One region of the Streptomyces sp. NPDC034670 genome, then DNA from elsewhere that is predicted to be linked to it. Evidence: riboswitches for the same ligand, from Rfam matches in the RefSeq annotation. Region 1 holds a riboswitch; the other holds the start of a gene.
What was found. A riboswitch is a leader RNA that binds a small molecule or an ion and turns the genes downstream of it on or off. The one in region 1 is predicted to bind glycine.
Positions count from the first base shown of each region.

Region 1 (3,395 bases):
TCCAGCAGGACCAGGTTGACCGGCCACTTCACCGCCGTCCGGCCCAGTGCGCGGCCGAGCGCGTCCATCGGCAGGACCCGCAGGTCCCCCTCGTCCCACCGGGACAGTTCCACGCCGACGAACAGCACCGGATCGTCCGTCTCGATCGCGGCGAGGCAGCGGCGGGCGGTGGCCACCACCCCGATGGTCTCGAACTCGGCCGAGGCCGCGGAGAGGAAGTCCACCGGGTCGTCCTGCCAGTCGGGCTCGAACAGCCGGACCCGGCCGCCGCTCGCCGGGCCCTCCAGCGGGCCGTGCCCGGCCCGGCACAGCTCGGCCACGGCGGGCGGCGGCAGCGGGATGCCGACCACGCCGCCGGGGTTCACCGCGATCCCGGCCTGCGGCGGCAGACCGCGGGCGAACTCCACGGCCGGCGCGACGGTGTACGACATGTGGGAGCCGACGACCTGGCGGAACTGCTCCTCGGAGCTGAACACCGGGACGTACGCCTGGCCGTCGAGTTCCATCGTGGGCAGGTCGAGCGGGCCGCTGTGCGGGCCGCCGCCGCTCGGCAGGGGGACCCAGACGAAGCTGCGGCCCAGCACCTCCACGATCCGGCTGCCCGCCGCGGGGACGCCGAGGGAGGCGGAGAGCACCTCCTCCAGTTCGTTTCCTGGCCATCCGCCGTGCGGGTGAGGGTGTGTCTGCGCCGGGAAGTCCATCTGCCTACCGCCTGCCTGGAACCACTGCTGTGACCAAGAAGGCTAACCGCTGCCGCGCCGCGGTCCGTCAGCCCGCGAAGCCGATGCGGCGCAGCGCGTTCGCCGCGTCCCGGTCGAGCAGGACCGCCGAGCCGCAGCCGTCCGGCAGCTCGCCCCGCTCCGCCGCCTGCAGCAGCCGTCCGCTCGCCGCGCGGTGCCGCAGGAACGCGTACCGGGAGACGCCCCGGCCCCGCTCGCGCTGACCGGCCAGCGCCTGCTGCGGGGGGACGTCCAGGAGCAGCAGGTGCAGACGGGCGCCCCGGCGCCGGGCCTCGCGGGCCAGCCAGCGGCGCACCCACGCCTGCGTGCCGCAGTCGTGCACGACGGCCGCTCCGCCCCCGCGCAGGGTCCTGTGCAGCCCGGTGTAGTGGGCGAGGCGCACCAGCGGGCGGTAGACGGCGTACGGCAGGAGGCGCGGCATGCGGCGCTCCCAGCGGTCGCGGGTGTCCTGGGAGTCGACGCGGACGCCGCGCACCGCGCGCCGCATCAGCGTGGACTTGCCGCTGCCGGGCAGGCCCGTGACCACGACGAGGTCGCGGGGCCCGAAGAGCAGGGCGCGCGGGCTGTCACCGGCGCGCCCGCGCAGGTCCTGGACGACCGGCGCCGGCAGCGCGCCGCGGGCCCCCGGGGCCGGAGCGGCCGGCTGCTCGGGCAGCGCGACGCCCGTGGTGGCGGCGCACGCCGTGGTCCTGTTCACCGTGGTTGTCCTCCCCTGGGGCCGGGCACGCCGGTCCCTTTCCCCGCCGAGTGTAAAGAGAAGGTAATGCCCGAGCCTCCCGTTTCCGTCCGTGTCCCGAAACAGCCCCGTCACAGCCCACTGTGACGGACCGCGCACGGTGTGCATACCCGGTGAAGGTCCCCCTGCCGCACCCCGGGGATGCGTGCAATGATGGGCGCGCCAACTGCATACCGGCCGTTTGAATCCGCGCGGGAGAGTCCCCGGCACCGTGTGCCGCCGGGGCGCCGAAGGAGCAAGTCCCTCCCTTGAATCTCTCAGGCCCCGATACCGCGCGGGCGAGGCACATCTGAAAAGCGGGCCGCCGCGGCAGTGCTCCGGCGGCTCCACCCAAGGTGCAAGCCGTGACCCCTCCCCCGCGGGGACGGTCAGGGCGAACCTCTCAGGTTCCGATGACAGATGGGGAGGATCGTCCTCGCCTCCACGCCCGGTTCTCCCCGTGTCCTCGACCCCGCTCGAGCAGGGGGACCCTCGGTGCGGGGGACCCCATCGCCCTGGGAGACCGCCCGATGAGCAGTACCGAACTCCGCCGGACCGCGCTCGATGCGCTGCATCGTTCGCTCGGCGCGACGATGACCGACTTCGCCGGCTGGGACATGCCCCTGCGCTACGGCTCCGAGCGCGACGAGCACAACGCCGTGCGCACCGGGGCCGGGCTCTTCGACCTCTCGCACATGGGCGAGATCACCGTCTCCGGTCCGCAGGCGGCCGCGTTCCTCGACCACGCCCTGGTGGGCGACATCGGGAGCGTCAAGCCCGGCCGCGCCCGCTACACCATGATCTGCCGCGAGGACGGCGGCATCCTGGACGACCTGATCGTCTACCGGCTCGGCGAGCCCGGGGCCCCCGAGTACCTGGTGGTCGCCAACGCCTCCAACGCCCAGGTGGTGCTGGACGCCCTCGTGGAGCGCTCGGCCGGCTTCGACGCCGAGGTGCGCGACGACCGCGACGCCTACGCGCTGCTCGCCGTGCAGGGCCCGAAGTCCCCGGGCATCCTGAAGGGCCTGACCGACGCCGACCTGGACGGCCTGAAGTACTACTCCGGCCTGCCCGGCACCGTCGCCGGCGTCCCCGCGCTCATCGCCCGCACCGGCTACACCGGCGAGGACGGCTTCGAGCTGTTCGTGAAGCCGGAGCACGCGGCCGGGCTGTGGCGGGCGCTGACCGAGGCGGGCCAGGACGCGGGCCTGGTCCCGTGCGGGCTCTCCTGCCGCGACACGCTGCGCCTGGAGGCGGGCATGCCGCTGTACGGGAACGAGCTGAGCACCTCCCTGACGCCCTTCGACGCCGGTTTCGGCCGGGTGGTGAAGTTCGAGAAGGAGGGCGACTTCGTCGGCCGCGCCGCCCTGGCCGAGGCCGCCGCCCGCACCGAGCAGAACCCGCCGCGCGTCCTGGTCGGCCTGGTCGCCGAGGGCCGGCGGGTCCCGCGCGCCGGGTACGCGGTCGTCGCCGGCGGCGAGGTGATCGGCGAGGTCACCTCCGGCGCGCCCTCCCCGACCCTGGGCAGGCCGATCGCGATGGCGTACGTCGACGCGGCCCACGCGGCGCCGGGCACCGAGGGTGTCGGCGTGGACATCCGCGGCAAGCAGGAGCCGTACGAGGTCGTGGCGCTGCCGTTCTACAAGCGGCAGAAGTGACACCGTCGTAGCGTTTTCGGACAGCCGCCCCACGGGTGCGGCCGGGTGCGCCGTGCCCGGCCACGCGTGCCGCCCGCTGTCCGCCCCCTCATCAGCAGTCCCCACCGCGTACAGGAGAATCCAGGCCATGAGCAACCCCCAGCATCTGCGTTACAGCAAGGAGCACGAGTGGCTGTCGGCCGCCGAGGACGGCGTGTCGACGATCGGCATCACCGAGCACGCGGCCAACGCGCTCGGCGACGTCGTCTACGTCCAGCTCCCCGAGGTCGGTGACGGCGTGAC
Region 1 covers NZ_JBVITR010000021.1:29,881-33,275, reverse strand. The annotation lists gene ACZ56B_RS16500 (enhanced serine sensitivity protein SseB) at 1-701, opposite strand, end outside; gene ACZ56B_RS16495 (AAA family ATPase) at 769-1,437, opposite strand; glycine riboswitch at 1,659-1,759, shown strand; glycine riboswitch at 1,760-1,885, shown strand; gene gcvT (glycine cleavage system aminomethyltransferase GcvT) at 1,986-3,113, shown strand; gene gcvH (glycine cleavage system protein GcvH) at 3,241-3,395, shown strand, end outside.

Region 2 (3,395 bases), on a different contig from region 1:
ACGGACCATCGTGCTGAAGGTGCGGCGGTACGACTTCTCCACCCTCACCCGGTCCGAGACGCTGCGGGGGCCGACGGACGATCCGGCGGTGGTGCGGGAGGCGGCGGCGCGGCTGCTGGAGTCGGTCGACACGACCGGCGGGGTGCGGTTGCTGGGCGTGGGGGTCAGCGGACTGGCCGACTACACGCAGGAGGACCTGTTCGCACAGGCGGCGGGCGTGGACGAGGACACCCCCGGCGAGGAGCCCGAGGCCGTGCCCGCGCGGGAGCGGCAGCCTCTCACCGGGCGGCACTGGCCGGCGGGGCACGACGTGCGGCACGCCGCGTACGGGCACGGGTGGGTGCAGGGCAGCGGGCTGGGCCGGGTGACGGTGCGCTTCGAGACGCCCGGTTCGGAGCCGGGACGGGTGAGGACCTTCCGGATCGACGACTCGGCTCTGGAGCCGGCGGAACCGCTGCCGCTGGTGACGCGGGGATCCGGGGGAGACGAGCGGGCGGGGACCGCGGGGGCGGGGGCGGCGAGTCCGTGAGCGGGGCCGGTGGGCGCCGGTGCGGGTGCCCGTGGGTGCCGCGTGCGGGCCGCGGGCTCCCGCGGCGTCGCGGTGAGCGCGTTGCCGGCCGTGACCCCGTGGGCGTGCGTCTGCGGGCAGGCCGGAGTCCTCGGACGGTCCGCGTCCCGGTCGCGGCCGGCCGGTCCGGGCGGGGCCCGGGCGTCCCGGAGGGCGCGGAACGGACGGACGCCGGGGTCGCGAAGGGACGCCGCGCCGGTGCGGAACCGGCGCGGTGCCGCGCGGGACGCCCCCGGCCGGCGCGGACCGAGCGGGCCCGCCCCGCAGGCCCCGGCCGGCATGACCGCCGTCCGCGGGCCGGCGGGCGGAACGGCTTTCCCGAGGGGCGCGGCGCGCGGTCGAGGGGTGGCCCGGGCGACGGCCGGGGAGGGACCGGGCGAGTGCTCAGGCCGGTTCGTCCTTGCCCGCGAGCCTGCCGAAGTCGCGGTCCGGGAGCGGGGGCGGGGCGGCCACGTCCAGGCCGTAGTGGTGGTAGAGCTGGAGTTCCTGCTCCGGGGAGAGGTGGCGGCCGACGCCGAAGTCCGGGGCGTCCCTGATCAGGGAGCGTTCGAAGGGGACGTGGAGGGCGCCGTCGATCAGTTCGCTGGGCTCCAGGGGGACGAAGGCGTCCCTGCTGAACAGACCGGTGCGTATCGCCGCCCACTCGGGCACGCCGGTGGCGTCGTCGAGGTAGACCTCGTCGATCGTGCCGATCCGGGTTCCGTTGCGGTCGAACGCCTTGCGGCCGATCAGGTGGCGCGGGTCGATGTCGGTCTGCACGGGCCCTCCACTGGTCGCACACTCATCCGTGAGCACTACGAAAAGGCACAATCGGCGGAGCGGCCACTCGAAGGTCCCGGCGCGGTGCTCGCTGGTACGCTGGCAAACGGCTGCTGACCCCGTGCGGGAGAGTCCTCCAGGCACCATCGGAGGCGCCGAAGGAGCAAATCCTCCCCGGAATCTCTCAGGCCCACGTACCGCACGGACGAGGTCACTCTGGAAAGCAGGGCGGGTGTCGACGGCTTCCGCTCTCACCGACGGTGAAAACCGGACGCCTTCGGACGATCCGGTGAAGCTCTCAGGTCGAGATGACAGAGGGGGAGGCCGTCCGGGCACCCGCGCCGTGGTGCCCCTCGCAGGTCGTCAGACCAGGAGGCCTCCGCAATGACACCCCCTCGTACTCCGCTCTCCGAGCTCGAACAGGGCACGCCCTTCGAGCAGCGTCACATAGGCCCCGACCACGAGGCCCGGGCCAAGATGCTCGCGCAGGTCGGCTACGGCTCGCTGGACGAGCTGACGGCCGCCGCGGTCCCGGATGCGATCAAGAACGCCGACGCGCTGGACCTGCCGGGGGCGCGGAGCGAGGCCGAGGTGCTGGCCGAGCTGCGGTCGCTGGCCGACCGCAACGAGGTGCTCGGCTCCATGATCGGGCTCGGGTACTACGGGACGTTCACCCCGCCCGTCATCCTGCGCAACGTCATGGAGAACCCCGCCTGGTACACGGCCTACACGCCGTACCAGCCGGAGATCTCGCAGGGGCGGCTCGAGGCGCTGCTGAACTTCCAGACCGTGGTCGCCGAGCTCACCGGCCTGCCCACCTCCGGGGCCTCCCTGCTGGACGAGGGGACCGCCGCCGCCGAGGCGATGGCGCTGTCGCGGCGCATGGGCAGGAACAAGAAGGGCCTGTTCCTGGTCGACGCGGACGCGCTGCCGCAGACCATCGCCGTGATCCGGACCCGGGCCGAGCCGACCGGCGTCGAGGTCGTCGTCGCCGACCTGAGCGAGGGCATCCCCGCCGAGGTCGCCGAGCGCGAGATCAACGGCGTGCTGATCCAGTACCCGGGCGCCTCCGGCGCCGTGCGCGACATCAAGCCGGTGATCGACCGGGCGCACGAGCTCGGCGCGCTCGTCACCGTCGCCGCCGACCTGCTCGCCCTCACCCTGCTGAAGTCGCCCGGTGAGCTCGGCGCGGACATCGCGGTCGGCACCACGCAGCGCTTCGGCGTGCCGATGGGCTTCGGCGGACCGCACGCCGGATACATGGCCGTGCAGGAGAAGATGGCGCGCAGCCTGCCCGGGCGGCTCGTCGGCGTCTCCGTCGACGCGGACGGGAACCAGGCCTACCGGCTGGCGCTGCAGACCCGCGAGCAGCACATCCGCCGCGAGAAGGCCACCAGCAACATCTGCACCGCCCAGGTGCTGCTCGCCGTCATGGCCGGCATGTACGCCGTCTACCACGGCCCGCAGGGGCTGCGGACCATCGCGCGGCGCACCCACCGGTACGCGGCGGTCCTCGCCGAGGGGCTGCGGGCCGGCGGCGCGGAGATCGTGCACGGCGCCTACTTCGACACGCTGACCGTCCGGGTCCCGGGCCGGGCCGCCGACGTGGTCGCCGCCGCGCGCGACAACGGCGTCAACCTGCGTCTCGTCGACGCCGACCACGTCTCGATCGCCTGTGACGAGACCACCACCCGGGCGCAGCTCGCCGCCGTGTGGGGCGCCTTCGGCGTCGAGGGCGACGTCGAGGCGCTGGACGCGGCCGCCGGGGACGCGCTGCCGGAGGCGCTGCTGCGCACCGACGACTACCTCGCGCACCCCGTCTTCCACCAGCACCGCTCCGAGACCGCGATGCTGCGCTACCTGCGCCGCCTCGCCGACCGGGACTACGCGCTGGACCGCGGCATGATCCCGCTGGGCTCGTGCACCATGAAGCTCAACGCGACCACCGAGATGGAGCCGATCACCTGGTCCGAGTTCGGGCAGATGCACCCCTTCGCGCCCGCCGAGCAGGCGCGGGGCTACCTCACGCTCATCCACGAGCTGGAGGAGCGGCTCGCCGAGGTCACCG
Region 2 covers NZ_JBVITR010000074.1:9,817-13,211, forward strand. The annotation lists gene ACZ56B_RS30505 (DNA polymerase IV) at 1-529, shown strand, start outside; gene ACZ56B_RS30510 (PRC-barrel domain-containing protein) at 953-1,327, opposite strand; glycine riboswitch at 1,442-1,537, shown strand; gene gcvP (aminomethyl-transferring glycine dehydrogenase) at 1,712-3,395, shown strand, end outside.
Region 2: another riboswitch for glycine. It lies ahead of gcvP (aminomethyl-transferring glycine dehydrogenase); the one in region 1 lies ahead of gcvT (glycine cleavage system aminomethyltransferase GcvT).